Linked DNA regions of Flavivirga spongiicola. The protein of the gene in region 2 interacts with the protein of the main gene of each other region in a pairwise test. Links are inferred from orthologs where the notes say so. Each region holds a gene or a part of one and is shown on either strand. Other genes may lie near its edges.

Region 1 (10,036 bases), 1.1 Mb from region 2 along the record:
TGATAAAACCTTTTCTATAAATTTAGAAAATAATATTGTGGCTCAAGGTGAGCTGCTTTCTACATATATGTTTAACTGTTATTTACAACAAGAAGGCATAAGCTCTGCTTTATTACCAGCTTTAAGTTTTATGCGTATCGATGTAGATAAGGAACCGAATATAAGTTATATAAAAGAACACTTTGAGATTGCAATAAATGCTGTAGAAAATTCAGAAATATATATCACCCAAGGATTTATTTGCTTAGATGATAATAATGAAGTTTCAAATTTACAACGTGGCGGAAGCGATTATACTGCAACTATAATTGGAGCTGCTATTAAAGCAGATGAAGTGCAAATATGGACAGACATAGACGGGATGCATAACAATGACCCCAGATATGTTGAAAATACCAAGCCAATTTCGAATTTATCATTTGATGAGGCTGCTGAATTGGCTTATTTTGGAGCTAAGATATTACATCCACAAACGGTTACACCTGTTAGGGCAGATAACATTCCTGTGCGTTTAAAAAACACAATGAACCCTAATGCTCATGGGACGTTAATTTCTAATATCACTTCAGAAAATGGTATTAAAGCTATAGCTGCCAAGGATAATATTATAGCCATAAAGATTAAATCTGCGAGAATGTTGCAGGCACATGGTTTCTTAAAAAAAGTATTTGAAATTTTCGAAACTTATAAAACGTCTATCGATATGATTACAACATCTGAGGTGGCCGTTTCTTTAACGATTGATGATGATAAAAACTTAGACCAAATTATTGAAGAATTAGAAAAAATAGCTACAATAGAAGTTGATGAAAATCAAAGTATTATTTGTTTGGTAGGACACTCTGTGGTTAACCACGATGACACATATAAGTTATTCCAAATATTACAAGATGTAAAAATTAGAATGATTTCTTATGGAGGAAGCAAAAATAATATTTCTCTATTAGTTGATACAAAAGACAAAATTAATTCGCTGCAAAAACTAAACGATTATTTATTTGAATTAGTCACTCTTTAAATTACAAAATTTTAGTGTTGTTAGCAAAAGGGTCGTTTAAAAACGACCCTTTCTTCTTTATCTTATGAGTTCATAATGTCTTCTATTTCATCTGCTTCAATAGGAATATTTCTCATTAAATTGAATGGTTCACCGTTTTCCTGAATAACCACGTCATCTTCTAATCGTATGCCAAAACCTTCATCTGGGATATAAATTCCAGGTTCTACAGTAAATACCATATTAGTTTGTATGGGCTCTGTTAATATACCATAATCATGTGTATCTAGCCCCATATGGTGGCTCGTGCCATGCATAAAATATTTTTTATATGCAGGCCATTCCGGATTTTCGTTTTGCACATCGTTTTTATCTAGTAGCCCTAAGCCAAGTAATTCACTAGTCATTACTTTGCCAACTTCAATATGGTAGTCTTCCCAAAGAGCTCCGGAAATCAGCATTTTTGTGGCTTCTTTTTTTACTCTGTTCACTGCATTATAAACGTCTTTTTGTCTCGGAGTGAATTTTCCGGAAACAGGAACACTACGTGTCATATCACTAGAATAATTAGCATATTCAGCACCAATATCCATTAATATTAAATCACCTGTTTTACACGGTTGATTGTTTTCTATATAATGCAATACATTAGCATTATTTCCAGAAGCAACAATGGGCGTATAAGCGAATTTTTTAGAACGATTTCGCAAAAATTCATGCATAAACTCTGCTTCAATTTCGTATTCCCAAACACCAGGCTTCACAAAATTTAAAATACGTCTAAATCCTTTTTCGGTGATATCACAGGCTTGCTGAATTAAATCTATTTCAATGACATCTTTTACAGAGCGAAGCCTTTGTAAAATTGGGTTACTTTTAGCAACGGCATGTGCGGGATATTTTTCTTTTAACCATTTTGTAAAACGATCTTCCCGGGTTTCAGTTTCTACATTGGCTCTGTAGTGCTCATTGGTATTAATATAAACAGTATCACATTGGGTCATAATCTCAAACATGATTTTCTCCATGTCTTGCAACCAATAAACAGTTTTAATACCACTGGTTTCAAAAGCTTTTTCTTTGGTTAATTTTTCACCTTCCCAAATAGCAATATGTTCATTCGTTTCTTTTAAAAACAAGATCTCGCGATGTTTCTCTTTTGGGCAATCTGGAAATAGTACAAGAATACTTTCTTCTTGATCTACACCACTTAGATAAAAGATGTCTCGATGCTGCTCAAAAGGCATGGTGCTATCCGCACTTATAGGATAAATATCATTTGAGTTAAAAACAGCCAAACTTTTAGGGGTCATTTTTGAAGTAAAGTTTTTGCGGTTTTTTATAAATAGCTCATTATTAATTAGGTGGTATTTCATATTAAGTGTACGTTAAGTTTATTATATGTAGCAAAACTAAAGAAATCTTATGTAATAATTTATTATATTTGGTAATCCCCTCATATTTTTAATATTAAGGTAAGCAGCTGGAGTTGAGTTTGTTTTGTCCAGAATCTTTTATATTAAGCTTTCGATCTCCAAATCAATTTTTAATAAACATTAAAAATCTAATCAGATGAAAAAAATGACTCTAACAATCGCATTAATATTTTGTTTTATTGGCATAGGAACTTTATCGGCTCAGGTATTGATGAGAGAAGCATCTTTAAAAAAACAAATAGATAACTCAAGTCTAGTTATTGAAGGTAAAGTTGTTGATAAAAAATCCTTTTGGGATGATAATCATCGTATAATCTATACAGCTAATACTGTTGAAGTTTATAAAGTTTTTAAAGGAGAACCATTAACTACTGTTGAGGTTATAACCTTAGGAGGCACAGTTGGTTTACATGCTTTAATAGCAAATCCAAGCTTAAAATTACGACTAGGTGATGCCGGCATTTTTACATTACAAAACAACAATGTTGCTATAAATACTAAAAGTAAATCTACTAAGAAAGCATTTAGACCTTATGGTTCATCACAAGGGTTTTATAAGTATAACTTATATGACGATTTGGCCGTGAACCCTTTTAATAAAAAGAAAGGTATTAAATCGTCTTTTTATAACGAAATTATGAGCCATACTAAAAATGATTATAGGGTTATATCTAATTTCGATACCCAATCTAAAAGCTTGCAATCAAAACAATCGAAAAATCTTTTAGTTCCTACTTCAATTGCATTTACTCCTACGACAGCAACAGCAGGAACTAAAGAGGTGCTTACTATTACAGGTTCTGATTTTGGAGCAGTAAAAGGAAAAGTTGGTTTTAGTAATGCTGATGATGGCGGTGCCACTTTTGTAGATGCATTAGATAGTCAAGTATTAACATGGAGTGATACTCAAATCACTGTCGAAATTCCCTCCGTTGCCGGAACCGGAAAAGTTCGTGTAACTGATGGAGCTGTAACCCCAACTAGTGATGTTTCTGCTAGTGACTTAACTATTTCATATGCCGAATTAAATGTTGAAGGTGATTTTGGTGATGGCGAACTAGCTTATCAAGTGCAGCATATTGGTCAAAGTGGAGGAGGATACACATGGGAAATGTTTACCGATTTTTTTGACGATTCAGAGCACCCGGGAGCTAAAGCAGCATTTGAAAGAGCTTTTAATAATTGGGTTTGCGAAACCGGAGTCAATTGGACTATAAGCAGCTCTGCTACAACAGTGGATGAGGCAATTTATGAAAGTGAAACAGATCCAGAACCTCCTGTTAATGTCATTAGGTTTGATAATGGAGATGAGTTAGAAACAATAACGAGTAATGATGATATTCTTGGTGTTTGTTTTTCCTGGTATGCTGGTTGTGGTCCTTCACCGCTTAAATGGCGAGTAGAAGAATTGGATATTGTATTTGACAGTGATATCAATGACTCAGGCACTCCTGAAACAGAATCCTGGTATTTTGGGAGCGATACTGGTGGCATTACTTCTGATCAATGGGATTTTGAAAGCGTTGCATTACATGAATTAGGTCATGGGCATCAATTAGGTCATGTTATAAATACTAATAATGATGTTATGCACTATACACTTTTAAATGATACAACTCAAAGAGTGTTAAGTGCTGATAATTCGACTGCTGCTAATAACGTGCAAACAAGAAGCACAACTTCTATGGTTTGTGTCCGTCCGTTAATGACTAGTATTTCATGTCCATTAAGTGTAGAAAATAAAGAGTTAGATAAGGCTATTAGCTTATATCCTAATCCTGCCAAAAGTATATTCTATATAAAAAATGATTCCTTTATCAATTTAGAAAAAGTGAATATGTATGATATAAGTGGAAGATTAATTTCTAAGGTTGATATATCTAATAACGATAGCTCAAAAACTAAAACTATTAATGTAACAGGTCTCTCTAAAGGCATTTATTTTGTAAATATTCACTCAGATAGCGCTATGATAACCAGAAAGATGGTTCTAGATTAATTTAACAAAACTATAGCATATTGAAATAGTGTAAATTTGATCAGTTTTAATAATTTTCAAAAATTAAAACTGATCAACATGAAATTTAAAATTCTCCTCTTACTTTTTGTTTTTTCTTTTTTTAAAATATCTGCACAGCAACCCGCAACATCTTCAAAAATAATAGAAGATGCCCTAATCAAAAAAGAGAAACTTACTCAAACATCATTAGTAAAAAATGTTGCTTTTAACAATATTGGACCAACGATTATGAGTGGTCGTGTTACAGATGTGGCTGTTAATCCGGATGACCCAACCGAATTCTATGTTGGATACGCATCAGGAGGTGTTTGGTACACTAAAAATAACGGAATTACTTTTAATCCAATACTAGACACATCAAATACTCAAAACGTAGGAGATATTGCTGTCGATTGGAAAAACAAAACTATTTGGGTAGGAACCGGAGAAAATAATTCGTCTCGATCTAGTTATGCAGGTATTGGAATTTTAAAATCTACAGACCATGGAAAGACCTGGCAAAATATGGGACTTAAAGATTCACATCACATAGGCCGAATTTTAATTAATCCAAACAATCCCGATGAAGTTATTGTTGGCGTCACAGGGCATTTATATTCTCCAAACCAAGAACGTGGGATTTACAAAACAATGGATGGTGGGAAAACATGGATGCAAAAATTATTTGTAGATGATATGAGTGGTATCATTGATGTGCAATGTAGTCCAGGTAACTTTAATCTCATGTTTGCAACATCATGGACTAAAGATCGTAAAGCTTGGAATTTTGATGGCAGTGGGAATAATTCCGGAATATACAAAAGTACAGATGCAGGAAGTACATGGGCTAAAGTTTCTACAGAAAAAAGTGGGTTTCCAACTGGTCAAGGGGTTGGTAGAATTGGCTTAGCTGTTTTTAACGACAACATTATTTATGCCTTACATGATAGTCAATTTCGGAGAGCTCCTGAAGCAAAAAAAGAAGAAAAAGATGGTTTAACTAAAGCCGATTTTAAGACAATGACGGTAGAAACCTTTCTTGAACTTGATAATAAAAAACTTAACGGATTTTTAAAAACGAATGGGTTTCAAGAAAAATATAGAGCAGAAAATATAAAGCAAATGGTAAGAGGTGGCAATGTAAAACCAATTGATCTCGCAAAATATCTTGAAAATGCTAATACTATGCTATTTGATACACCTGTTATTGGCGCTGAAGTTTACAAAAGTGAAGATGGTGGGGTAAGTTGGAAAAAAACACATAATGATTATATTGATGGTCTATATTATAGTTATGGATATTATTTTGGAGAAATTAGAGTTGACCCTCAAGATAAAAAAGGAATCTATGTTTTGGGAGTTCCTATTTTGAAATCTAAAGATGGTGGACAAACCTTTGCCTCTATAAGCAGAGAAAATGTTCATTCAGATCATCAAGCATTGTGGGTAAATCCTAAAAAACCAGGACATTTAATAAATGGGAATGATGGTGGATTAAACATGAGTTACGATGATGGTGAAACATGGGAAAAACTCAATGCTAATTCTGTTGGTCAGTTTTATTCTATAAATGTAGACAACGCGAAACCATATAACATCTATGGAGGCTTACAAGATAATGGGGTTTGGGTTGGTGCAAATAATGCTCGTGAGGATAAAAGCTGGCATCAAAGAGGACAATACCCCTGGAAAAGTATTATGGGTGGAGACGGTATGCAGGTTCAAATTGATAATAGAGATAACAATGTTGTATATACAGGGTATCAATTCGGAAATTATCATAGACTCAATTTAAAAACCAAAGAACAAACTTACATCCAACCAAAACATGAGTTGGGAGAGAAACCGTATCGTTTTAATTGGCAAACTCCCATTTTATTGTCGCAGCACAATCAAGATATTTTGTATTTAGGCGGTAATAAATTAATGCGTTCAATGAATCAAGGAACCGATTGGGTGGCCATTAGTGATGATCTCACCAATGGAGGGAAAAAAGGGAATGTTGCCTATGGAACATTAACAACTATTAGCGAATCTCCTTTTCAATTCGGATTGATTTATACAGGTAGCGACGACGGATTAGTTCAGGTCACTAAAGATGGTGGTGGAAGTTGGGAGATTATTTCAAACGCATTACCAAAAGACCTTTGGATAAGTCGAATTGTGGCATCACAGCATAAAAAAGAGCGCGTTTATGTCACCTTAAATGGCTATCGTTGGGATGATTTTACAGTATATGTTTATATGAGCAATGACTATGGGGAAACATGGAAAGATATTGGTTCCAACATTCCTGCATCTCCAGTTAACGTGATTAAGGAAGATCCTGTAAACGAGAATATTTTATACTTAGGAACAGACAATGGTGCTTATGTTTCGTTTAACCGAGGTCAAAGTTGGGAGGCATTTAGTAAGGGGCTACCAAATGTTGCTATTCACGATATAGTTGTGCAGCCCGATGCTAAACATTTATTACTCGGAACACACGGAAGAAGTATTTACAAAACAGATATAGCAATGCTTCAGCAGATGAATGACAACATGCAATCAAAAGCTATAACGTTTTTTAAAGTTAAAGATATAAGATATTCATCTCGTTGGGGCAATACTTCAAATCAATGGAGTAAAGCCTTTGAACCTAAAGTAGATGTTGCGTTCTATTCAAATACTTCCAAAGAAAAAACCATAAAAATATTTTCTGGAAAAAACGCTTTACTTAACCAAATTAAAGTGAATGCAGATAAAGGGTATAACGATACAAGTTATGATTTAACTCTAACCGAAAAAGGTAGAAAAGCACTCCTTAAAGAAAACTCTGATATAGATATTAATAAGGCTAAAAATGGTAAGTATTATATGCCAAAAGGAACATACTACATTCAAATTGGTTCTGAGAAACAAGCTTTAATAATAAAATAGACTATTTTTGTAACTTAAAATCATTATAAATAGCAAAAACATGACATATGTTAGTTGTCTAAAACTGCTACCTCATGTACCTTTGTCAAAACACAAAATAACTTCAAAATAATGGGTGGATTTTTTAAATCTTCGATTGGAAGAAAGATTGCTATGGCACTTTCTGCTTTCTTCCTCATGTTTTTTTTAATAATACATTTAGCAGTAAATATAACATCTCTATTCAGTGAAGATGTTTTTAACGAGCTATCTCATTTTATGGGAACAAATCCTTTAGTTCAATTTGCATTACAGCCGGTTTTAATTTTCGGTGTTGTATTTCATTTTTTAATGGGTTTTGTATTAGAACTTAAAAACAAAAAAGCGAAAGGCGTTGCATATGCCAAAAATAATGGTGCTGCAAACTCTACTTGGATGAGTAGAAATATGATTTATAGCGGGCTTGCAATATTAGCTTTTATTGTACTTCATTTTATAGATTTCTGGTTTCCAGAGATAAATACTAAATACATTCAGGGGGATATGACTGGAATGCATGATGGAAGTTTTAGATATTTCCACGAATTGCAACACAAGTTTTTAAATCCAGCCAGAGTAGGTGCCTATGTGGTTGCATTTATACTTTTAGCATTACACTTATTGCACGGATTCACATCGGCATTCCAATCGGTAGGAGTTACAGCTGGACGTAAAAAAGCATTACAAACATTTGGAAAAGTATATTCAATTGTTATTCCTCTAGGCTTTATAATAATTGCTCTTTTTCATCACTTTAACCATTAATCTTAAATAGTAAGTATGGCTTTAGATTCAAAAGTACCAAAAGGTCCAATTAAAGATAAATGGACAGATTATAAAAATCATATAGACTTAGTAAACCCTGCTAATAAGCGTCATATAGATGTTATTGTAGTAGGAACAGGTTTAGCAGGTGGTTCAGCTGCCGCGACCTTAGCAGAGTTAGGATATAATGTAAAAGCATTTGCTTATCAAGATTCTCCAAGACGGGCGCACTCTATTGCTGCACAAGGAGGTATTAATGCTGCTAAGAATTATCAGGGTGATGGAGATTCAACATATAGATTATTTTACGATACTGTAAAAGGCGGTGATTATCGTTCTCGTGAAGCAAACGTGCATCGTTTAGCAGAAGTATCAGGAAATATTATTGATCAATGTGTCGCACAAGGAGTTCCCTTTGCACGCGATTATGGTGGGTTATTAGATAACCGTTCATTTGGTGGTGTTTTAGTTTCCAGAACATTCTACGCTAAAGGACAAACTGGTCAGCAATTATTACTAGGTGCTTATTCTGCAATGAATAGACAAATTGCACGTGGTAAAATTGAAATGTTTAACCGTCACGAAATGCTTGATGTTGTGAAGGTTGACGGAAAAGCAAGAGGTATTATAACTCGTAATTTAATTACGGGTGACATAGAAAGACATTCGGCACATGCTGTTGTTATAGCTACTGGTGGTTACGGAAATGTATATTTCTTATCAACAAATGCTATGGGAAGTAATGCTACTGCTGCTTGGAAAATTCATAAAAAGGGAGCGTATTTCGCAAATCCGTGTTATACACAAATTCACCCAACATGTATTCCACGTTCGGGAGATTATCAGTCTAAATTAACATTGATGTCTGAATCTTTACGTAACGATGGACGTATTTGGGTTCCAGCAAAAATAGAAGATGCTCAAGCCATTCAGCAAGGTAAATTAAAACCGACTGATTTAGCTGAAGAAGATAGAGATTATTACTTAGAAAGACGTTATCCGGCATTTGGTAACCTGGTTCCTCGTGATGTGGCTTCAAGAGCTGCAAAAGAACGTTGTGATGCTGGTTATGGAGTAAATGCCACAGGTGAAGCTGTTTATTTAGATTTTGCTGCTGCGATTGATCGTTATGGAAAAGAGCAAGCTAAAATTCAAAATATAGCAAATGCCTCTGAAGAAAAAATATACGAATTAGGACAAGCAATTGTTGAAGCGAAATACGGAAACTTATTTCAAATGTATGAGAAAATCGTTGACGAGAATCCATACAAAACACCTATGATGATTTATCCAGCTACCCACTATACAATGGGAGGTGTTTGGGTTGATTATAACTTAATGACTACTGTTGATGGATTGTATTGTATTGGTGAAGCGAACTTCTCAGATCATGGAGCAAACAGACTTGGAGCTTCGGCTTTAATGCAAGGTTTGGCTGATGGCTATTTTGTACTGCCTTATACTATTGGTGATTATTTATCTGATGATATTAGAACAGGAAAAATACCAACTGACACTAAGGAATTTGATGAAGCTGAAAAAGAAGTGAAAGATAGGATAGATTTCTTTATCAATAACAAAGGAACAAAATCTGTAGATCACTTCCACAAACGTCTTGGAAAAGTCATGTGGGATAAAGTAGGAATGGCGCGTAATGAAAAAGGTTTAACAGAAGCTATGGCCGAAATTAAAGCCATTCGTGAAGAGTTCTGGAAGGAAGTTAAAGTACCGGGAAGCGCAGATGAAATGAATCCAGAATTAGAAAAAGCTGGTCGTGTTGCCGATTTCTTAGAGTTAGGTGAATTATTTGCTAAAGATGCTTTGATAAGAGAAGAATCTTGTGGAGGTCACTTTAGAGAAGAATCCGTTGAATTAGACGGAGAGCAAAAAGGAGAAGCGAAA
Region 2 (9,859 bases):
CATCTTTAAATGCGAGTTGGCTAAATGCATATAAAGAATTCACTTCTCTACGCGACAATTCATGTTCAGCTGTTAAATTTTGAGCATTACTAATAGCAAAGATATTTGCAGCATTTAAACCTCCGTTGGTTGTTCTAACAAACTTAGCATTCGCTATCCTATGGTTTCCACCTAGGTTTGCATTAAAAGAAAAATCATCACTTAATTTTTTATTATAACTTAATAAAAAATCTGTATTCCACTCTAACTGACTGAAACTATACGTTAAAAATTCTCCATTATCAGCAATAATATAAGAATCATTATGATCTTTATCCTCTCTAAATGTATTGTTTTGATCTACCGCTGTACGTGCTAAAATACTTAAATCGTCTGTAATGTTATATGTCAAAGACCCGTACCCTATAACACGGTTAGTAACAATTTCATTAAGGTTTTTATTAATGGTCCAATATGGATTTGCACCACCATTATTCCCTGGGTCCCAATAATTTTGTCTAACATCACCTTGAGCATCTACATATTGAAATACACTAACATCTGATGTTCTAATATTTCTTGGTAACCTATAGGCATGTCTCCATGGATTTGCAAAACTCTCTCCTGTATCTAATTGATTATCTATTTTCGTTCTTATATAGTTAACCTTAGCACTTAATTTTAATTTATCATCAATTAATTTATTATCAATCTTCAAACTTACATTGTGTCTTTGCAGCTCATTCCCTGGAACAATACCTTTTTTATTTTCATTGGTATAACCAAAAAATGTTTGATTTTTTGCACTTCCTGAGCGTACCGAAATATTATTTGCAAAACTTACTCCTGTTTCATGAAAATCATCTACATTATTAGACTGAGCAGCATAAGGTATGTTCGCAGAATTATTAGGATCAGGTGACCAATTAGCAACAGAACTTCCATCTAAACTAGATCCCCATGATCCTAAAGAAGCAGGGTTATAAGTACCTCCACTACCTTGACCATATTGGTTTTGGTAGTCAAATAAAATATTTCCAGTTTCTGTAGTTATTGTAGAACTAAAATCTACACTTAGTCTATCTTCACTACCAGATTTTGTTGTTATAATTATGGCACCATTATTTGCTCTTGCTCCATAAAGTGCTGCTGCATTCGCTCCTTTTAACACATTAATAGATTGAACGTCATCAGGACTAAGATCTGATATATCTCCTCCCAAAGGCACACCATCTACAATATATAAAGCTTGGCTACTTCCCGCAATGGATCTATTACCCCTAAGTACGACCTTTGAAGACCCACTTACTCCGTTTCCAGAACGTTGAATAGAGACACCTGCAATCTTACCTGATAAACTATTTACCAAGTTTTGATTTGGTCTAGCCTCATCAATACCATCAACATCTACATTTTGAGTCGCATAGGTTAACGATTTCTTTTGCCTTTTAATACCTAGAGCCGTTACTACAACTTCGTCTAATTGACTGGCATCTTCTTCCATGGTTACATTAATAGTATTCGAATCACCAACAGTGATTGTTTGTGTTTTAAAACCTATATAAGAAAACTTTAAAACGGCACCATTATTGGCTTGAATACGATACTCACCATCAAAATTTGACTGTACCCCTGTTGAAGTTCCTTGAATAATAATATTCACACCAGCTAGAGGAATGCCTTTTTCATCTACTACTGTTCCTTTTATTTCATTTTGAAGAACATCTTTAATAATGGTTTCTATTTCCTTATCTAAATTCTCATTATTAATTAAGTCTTCAATGACTTTAACAACAGATTTGTCATTCTTAGGAAATAATATGATTTGATTTTTTAGAAACCTATAATCTATATTCGTTCTCTTAAACAAACTAGTAAGAACCTCGTTTAAATCTTGATTATCGGCACTTAAAGAAACCTTTTTAGTGACATCAACCAAACTATTATTATAGAAGAAATTAAATTTGGTTTTCTTCTCTATTTTATTAAAAACAGTTCTAAGTTCTTTATTATTGACATTAATAGTAACATTTTGCCCATTAGCATCAATCGCAAAGAGTTTAGCCATGGTGACAAAAAGTAAAAGGGTATAAATTTTCATAATTCGTAAAAGAATTTTTTTTGACAAAAATTTAGTGTCGTTTTTTTTCATAATTTTGCATAGTTTAAATAGTTATTACTTTCCGAAGTAATGATTTTAATCGAAAAGAGGATGTTACAGCATTCTCTTTTCTTGTTTATTATTCCAGAGTTTGTTTATTAATAGAGTTTTAAAAAGCCAAAGAGAAAAGAAATAATGGCTTTAGTAACTCTTTAATACCTTAAATTGTTTTTTTTGAGAAAAATTAAGAGTTGTTTTTTTTCATAGTTTGGTATAGTTTAAATAGTTATTAATATTAATTATTTTCGGAGTTATAATTTTTCGAAAAGAGAATAAGTTACAGCTACCTCTTATATTTATTATGGCTCCAGAATTATTTTTTGCCTTCTATAGTGTACTTAATTGGGGAAGAAGCATTATAATATTATAATAACCTAAGTACTTTATAGATATTTAAATTGCTTTTTTTGAAAAATTTAAAAGTCGTTTTTTCTCATGGTTTGGTATAGTTTAAATAGTTATTAATTATTTTCGGAGTTATAATTTTTCGAAAAGAGAATAGTTACAGCTACTTCTTATTATAAATTATGGTTCCAAAAATATTTCTTTGCCTTCTATAGTGTACTTAATTGGGGAAGATATGGTCAATAGTTTAAGTACTTCATAGATGCTTAAATTGTCAAATGTACCTGTATACTCATAGTTTAATAGTTTTAGTGAGTTAATATTAATTTCTATATTATATTTTCTTTCTAAATCAATGGCAACTTCACGCAATGGTGTTTTATTAAATATTAATGTTCCATCCTTCCACGCAACTACATCTAACGATTTTACCTCTTCAATTTCTAACTTATTTTCTTTTTTATGAAATACAGCCTTTTGAGAAGGCGCTAATACAATAGGTGTTTCTTCATCTTTTATTAATTCTACTTTTCCTGTTACCAAGGTGGTTTCAACTTTTGTATCTTTAGCATAAGACTTCACATTAAACGATGTCCCTAAAACTCGAATTTTAATACTATTTGTATTTACAATAAAAGGTTTGTTTTCATCTCTTTTAATATCGAAAAAAGCTTCTCCAATAAGAGTTACTTCTCTAATACTATCATTAAACTCCTTTGGGTAAGTTAATTCACTATCTGCGTTTAATACTATTTTAGACCCATCTGGAAGATATACTTCTTTTTTATCCCCTCTATTTGTAATAAAACTAAAATGACCGTTTGGAGCAGCTTGACTAATTTGAGTAGATTCTTGGGGAATTATATTATTCAAACTGATCACTTCTTTGAAATTAAATATTAATATGGTTATGATAGCTATCGAAACAGCAATGTAAGAAAATTTATCTAATTTTCTCTTTTTTATGCTATTTTTAAACCTTTGAAAAAAGAAATCACTATTAACATTAGGAACATCTTTAAAAGTAGAAGCAATATATTCAGCCTTTAAAACATTGTACACTTTTTGATTTTCAGGGCTTTTTCTTACCCACTCTATCGTTTTTCTTTTTTCGACAGAATTCAAATCGTTCTTAATGTATTTTAATAGTTGCTTTTTATTCATTATAATTGACCAGTTATATATATGACGTATTTAATTAAGGGTACCCCTTAGTTAAAAGTGACTTTATTAAAATTTATAGGAAAGGAAGGAATTCGCGAAGGGATACGCGCAGGTGCTTAAGAGCTTTAGTAATATGTGTTTCGATCGTTTTTTTAGAAATATCCATTTTTTCAGAAATTTCCTTATGATTTAGCCCCTCGATACGACTTTTCACAAATACATCCTTACATTTAGGAGGAAGTAACTCTATGGACTTTAGCACAGCTTCAAATAATTCTTTTTCAATTATCAAAGAGGTTGCATCATCAGAAAATGCCGTATAATTTATGGAAGCCTCTAATTGAGATAAATTGTTTTCAATATTCAATAACTGTTTTTTAGACCTTAAGTAATCTAAACAAGCATTTCGTGTGACCTTATATAAGTAACCATTAATATTCGATTGAATATTTTTTTTTGACCACACTTTAAGAAATACGTTTTGGATTATTTCCTCAGCGTCTTCTCTGTTTGAAACATATTGAGATGCTATGTATAATAGTTTTGAGCGATATAACTTGAATAAAATTTCAAAAGCAGCAACATTACCTTCATTTAATAAACTAATAAATTCTTCGTCGTTTATGCTTGTTGCCATATTCATTTAAGAACAAAATTAATACTTAATTTAGGAGTTGTTTATAAAAAAAACTTATCAAAGTTAGTAAATTTCATTAATTAATTAATGGTTTGTTTACAACTATTTTTAATTATCTCACATAAACCGGTTAAATATTATGGTACTGTAAAGACTGATAATCACTAATTGTTTGCTAGATTCAAGAAAAATAAAGGTATAAATATTTTAGCTTTATTAGATAAAAAGTAATGGAGTTATGAATGTAAAAAATGTAAAAGTAAAACGTATTTACACAGTGGAGTTAAACTAAAATACAGAAATACAGAGTTCGAAATTTATCATTTTTAATTTGATATAAAATCATATTTTTATTAGTAACAACAAAAAAGAGTTTTCGAGTGAAGAAATGTAATTCATCAATATTATTTGTTCGGAATATCCTTCAAAATCTCTAATACAAATTTCCAATATTTCTGAACTGAAGAGATTTGAGCACGTTCATCCGGTGAGTGTGCGCCTTTTATATTGGGTCCGAAACTAATCATATCCATATCTGGATAATTTGTTCCCAAAATACCACATTCTAATCCAGCATGACATGCTGCTACATGTGGTTTTTCTCCATTTAAATCTTCATACAATTTGGCCATTACTTTTAAAATAGCCGAATCCATATTTGGTGTCCACCCTGGATAATCTCCAGAGAGCTCAACTTCACAACCAGTCAGCTCAAATGTTGCACGCAATGTATTTGCCAGATCCATTTTAGAGCTTTCAACAGATGAGCGTGTTAAACAACCAATATGAATATTCCCATCTTTAACCAGAACTTTGGCAATATTGTTTGACGTTTCAACTAACTCTGGAATATCAGCACTCATTCTGTAAACACCATTGTAAGCGGCATATAAAGCTCTGGTCAATCCTTCCTGAACTCCTAAATCCATAATCTTTTTTGGTGTTTCCGACTTAGATATTATAATTTCTAAGTCTGGTTCCATCGTTTTAAATTCCTTCTTAATAGTATTAGAAATCAAAGCTATTTCTAATAAAAAAGCATCTTCATGTACAGCATCAATAGCAACGATGGCATTACTTTCTCGAGGAATAGCATTACGTAAGCTACCTCCATCAATCTCAGAAATCCGTAATCCGAAGTTTTCAAAACCATCGAACAACACACGGTTCATAAGTTTATTAGCATTCCCTAAACCTTCGTGAATTTGCATTCCTGAATGTCCGCCTTGTAAACCTTTTACAGTAACCTTATACCCTATTTTAAATTCTGGCGTTTCTTCTTCGTTATAAGTTCTTGTTGCTGTGACATCGACACCTCCTGCGCACCCTACACCAATTTCGTCATCTTCTTCCGTATCCAGATTCAAAAGAATACCACCAGAAAGCAATCCTCCTTTTAAGCCCATTGCTCCTGTCATACCAGTTTCTTCATCAATAGTAAATAAAGCTTCAATAGTCGGATGTTCAATCTCTGTACTTTCTAAAATAGCCATGATAGTAGCAACTCCTAAACCATTATCTGCTCCTAAAGTGGTCCCTTTTGCTCGTACCCAATCACCATCTACGTACATATCAATTCCTTGAGTATCAAAATCAAAATTAGTATCATTATTTTTCTGGTGAACCATATCTAAATGCGATTGCATGACTATGGTAGTTCTATTTTCCATTCCTGGTGTTGCTGGCTTTTTAATGATAACGTTTCCAACTTCATCTTCAATGGTTTCTAAGCCTAGATTTTTACCAAAATCTTTTATAAATGTAATAACGCGCTCTTCTTTTTTTGACCCTCTTGGTACTGCATTTAAATCTGCAAATCTATTCCAAAGTTGTTGTGGTTGAAGTTCTCTTATTTCTGTACTCATAGTATTGTTTATAAAGTTGTGCAAAGGTAGCAAAATTGCTTTGACATTGGCTATTGCCCCAAATGAAATAGCATCTCTTTTAAAATAGATTAGCAATGAATTTTGTTTTTGGTAAATAATTCATAGATAGCCACATTTCGACTCCGCTTAACGCAAGTCTACTCTCTCTACATTATAACATTTTAAAAAGGTATTTTGTAAAGCAAGAATACTCCTTGTATAAACAAACAACAACTATTTAGATGCTAATTTTTATTACTTTTGATACATGTTGAAAAAGAAAAAGACCTTATTGTCATTGTCGCTAATTCCTCAATATTTATTAATTACATGGCTATCTAATTATCCTGAATTTGTAGAGCAATTTTATAGCCATGGTATTTACCCGTTTATCTCGAGAATCTTTAGATATATCTTAGGTTGGATACCATTTTCGTTTGGAGATTTGGTTTATACGCTTTCTATTATTTATGTGGTTCGATGGTTTTATAAAAACAGAAAAGCACTTAGAAAAAACACGAAGCAATGGTTTATTGATATATTTTCTGCATTTGCGATTATGTACTTTGTATTTCACCTGTTTTGGGGATTTAACTATTATCGGTTACCATTACACAAGAGTTTAGATATCGCTAATGACTATACTACGGAACAATTAATTTCTGTGACTGAGAAATTGATTAAAAAATCGAATGCCCTTCATTTAAAAGTCACTAAAAATGATACCATTAAAACTGATTTACCTTATAGCAAAAGTGAGATACTAAAGATGACTCCTATAGGTTATGAAAATCTAAAACAAGTATTCCCTCATTTAGAATATCACCCAAAAAGTATAAAAAAGTCATTATATAGTTATCCGTTAACTTATATGGGTTTTAGTGGCTATTTGAATCCATTTACCAACGAAGCTCAGGTTGATGGATTAATCCCTGCTTATAAAGTCCCTACAACAGCTTCTCATGAAATTGCTCATCAATTAGGTTATGCCGCTGAAAATGAAGCTAACTTTATAGGGTGCATGGCTGCTATAAATCATGACGATATCTACTTTAGATACACGGGGTATACCTTTGGCTTGCGCTTTTGTCTGAATGAAATTTATAGACGAGACGAGTGCATCTATGAAGACATGGTTGCAGATGTTAACATAGGCATTTTAAAAAACTATAGAGAGGTTCGACAATTTTGGGAATCACATGAAAACCTTGCCGAACCTTTATTCAAATTATTCTACGGTAACTTTTTAAAAGTCAACAAACAAAATAAAGGTATGGAAAGCTATAGTTATGTGGTTGCTTTATTAGTTAACTATTTTAAGGCTAATCCCCTTTGAGTGTGTTAAATAAATCTTAATAAATCGCATCTGTCTTCAATATTCATATCTTTAAAGCTTTAATTTTTTAATTAACTACTCTATATGAATAAAATGTATCTGGCTATACTCGCTTTTTTGTGTAGCATATCTTTTTTTGCTCAAGATTATTTTCCAAAAAATAGCGGTGTAAGTACAAACAATACAAATTATACAGCCTTAACTAATGCCAAAATTTTTATTACTCCTACGCAAGTTATTGAAAATGGAACCTTATTAATAAAAGACGGTAAAGTTCTAAGTACAGGAACTTCAGTTGTAATTCCTAAAAACACAAATATTATTGATGTTTCAGGAAAAAGTATATATCCTTCTTTTATTGACATATATTCAGATTTTGGAGTTAAAAAGCCTCAACCGGCGCCAAGAAGTCAAACGCCGCAATACGAAGCTAGTAGAACAGGATATTATTGGAATGACCATATTATGCCTGAAAACAAAACTATAAGCAAGTTTAATTATGATTCTAAAAAAGCCAACGAACTTATTAAAGCAGGTTTTGGTGTTGTAAATACACATATTCATGATGGTATTGTTAGAGGGAGTGGAACTTTGGTTGCTTTAAATAATCATAGTGGTAACGAAACTAGGGTTATTGCCGAAAAATCTGGTCAATATCTATCAGGAAGAAAAAGTGTGACCTCTAGACAAGTTTACCCAACTTCTCCAATGGGAGCTTTAGCTTTACTTCGTCAAATGTACTTAGACGCAGATTGGTATGCACAAGGCCATAGCAAAACAAAAGACTTATCGCTTGAAGCATTAAACAACAACAAAGACCTTGTTCAGATTATAGAAGCTGGCAGTAGAGCAAATGTTTTAAGAGCTGATAAAATAGGTGATGAAAATGGTATTCAGTATGTCATTCTTGGAGGAGGTGATGAATATGAACGCATAAATGACATAAAGGCTACAAATGCATCACTAATTATTCCAATTAATTTCCCTAAGCCTTACAATGTTGAAAACACCTTTTTGGCATCCTCGCTTTCATTACAAGATATGAAAGCATGGAACCAAAAACCTACAAATCCAAAAGTACTAGCAGAACATGGCATCCCGTTTACATTGACAACGCATAGCTTAAAATCTCCGGCAGATTTTAAAGCTAATTTGTTAAGTGCTATCAAGCATGGTTTATCTAAAGAAAAAGCGTTAGAAGCCCTAACAACTATTCCAGCTCAACTTTTAGGAAAATCTGATGTTATTGGCTCTCTTAAAAATGGCGCTTATGCTAATTTTTTAATTACTTCCGGAGATATTTTTAATAAGAAAACAACACTCTTTGAAAACTGGGTTCAAGGTCAGCAAAATATTATTAAGGATATGAACACTATAGATATTAGAGGTGATTACCGTTTTTCTTTAGCTGGAAACTCCTTTCAAATGTCTTTAAAAGGTGAATTATCAAAATTAAAATCAGAAATTAAAACGAATACAGATACTTACGGGTCTAAAATATCGTATAACAAAGATTGGGTAAATATATCGTTAAAAACGAAAGACTCAACAAAACAAGAATTTATTAGAATTACTGCACATGTAAACCCTAATAAAGACCTTAAAGGTAAAGCTATTACGCCTGACGGGAGAGCGCTTCCATTTTCAGCAAAATATTCTAAAAAAGAGAGTGATAAGGAGGAGAAAAAGAAGAAAGAAGAAGATAAAAAAGTAGCAAAAATGTTCCCAATAACCTTTCCAAATAATGGTTATGGTTTTGCTGAATTACCAAAAGCTGAAACGCTTTTATTTAAGAACGCCACAGTTTGGACTAACGAAAAAGAAGGGGTTTTAGAAAACACCGACGTATTAATAAAAAATGGAAAAATTTCTAAAATCGGGCAAAACCTTTCAAGTAAAAATGCTAAGCTAATTGATGCAAAAGGTAAACACTTAACTGCGGGTATCATTGATGAACATTCACATATTGCGGCAGCTTCAATAAATGAAAGTGGGCAAAACTCCTCTGCCGAGGTAACTATAGAGGACGTTATTGACGAAACGGATATTAGTATTTACAGGAATTTGGCCGGTGGTGTAACATCCATTCAAATTTTACATGGATCAGCAAATCCTATTGGTGGGCGTTCTGCTATTATTAAATTAAAATGGGGAGAATCGGCAAACAACCTTATTTACAATAACAGTCCAAAATTTATAAAGTTTGCCCTAGGTGAAAACGTTAAACAATCGCGTTCTAACAATGGGGTTCGTTTTCCACAAACACGAATGGGTGTAGAACAAGTTTATATCGATTATTTTACTCGGGCAAAAGAATATGATGCCCTTAAGAAAAGTGGAAAACCATATCGTAAAGACATTGAATTAGAAAC

What was found.
Region 1: the proteins of Q4Q47_RS01935 (region 2) and Q4Q47_RS06355 interact in binary tests that used the Escherichia coli proteins (3 or more experiments, as listed by UniProt). The link is inferred for Flavivirga spongiicola from one-to-one orthologs.

The regions. Positions count from the first base shown.
Region 1 is NZ_JAUOEO010000001.1:1,629,926-1,639,961, reverse strand. The notes cover bases 228-3,225. They hold Q4Q47_RS06355 (aminopeptidase P family protein), read right to left. Parts: upstream 2,374-3,225; coding sequence 1,081-2,373; downstream 228-1,080. Other genes in these bases: Q4Q47_RS06350 (T9SS type A sorting domain-containing protein), read left to right, coding at 2,570-3,225; Q4Q47_RS06360 (aspartate kinase), read left to right, coding at 228-1,018. Also shown: more of Q4Q47_RS06360, read left to right, coding at 1-227; more of Q4Q47_RS06350, read left to right, coding at 3,226-4,432; Q4Q47_RS06345 (beta propeller repeat protein), read left to right, coding at 4,511-7,351; Q4Q47_RS06340 (succinate dehydrogenase cytochrome b subunit), read left to right, coding at 7,463-8,134; Q4Q47_RS06335 (fumarate reductase/succinate dehydrogenase flavoprotein subunit), read left to right, coding at 8,150-10,036.
Region 2 is NZ_JAUOEO010000001.1:533,340-543,198, forward strand. What follows is about bases 3,922-6,742. They hold Q4Q47_RS01935 (aminoacyl-histidine dipeptidase), read right to left. Parts: upstream 6,152-6,742; coding sequence 4,691-6,151; downstream 3,922-4,690. Other genes in these bases: Q4Q47_RS01930 (RNA polymerase sigma-70 factor), read right to left, coding at 3,922-4,286; Q4Q47_RS01940 (DUF3810 domain-containing protein), read left to right, coding at 6,420-6,742. In the rest of the region: Q4Q47_RS01920 (SusC/RagA family TonB-linked outer membrane protein), read right to left, coding at 1-2,080; Q4Q47_RS01925 (FecR family protein), read right to left, coding at 2,666-3,649; more of Q4Q47_RS01930, read right to left, coding at 3,723-3,921; more of Q4Q47_RS01940, read left to right, coding at 6,743-7,487; Q4Q47_RS01945 (amidohydrolase family protein), read left to right, coding at 7,572-9,859. UniProt on the Escherichia coli protein: Dipeptidase with broad substrate specificity. Requires dipeptide substrates with an unblocked N-terminus and the amino group in the alpha or beta position.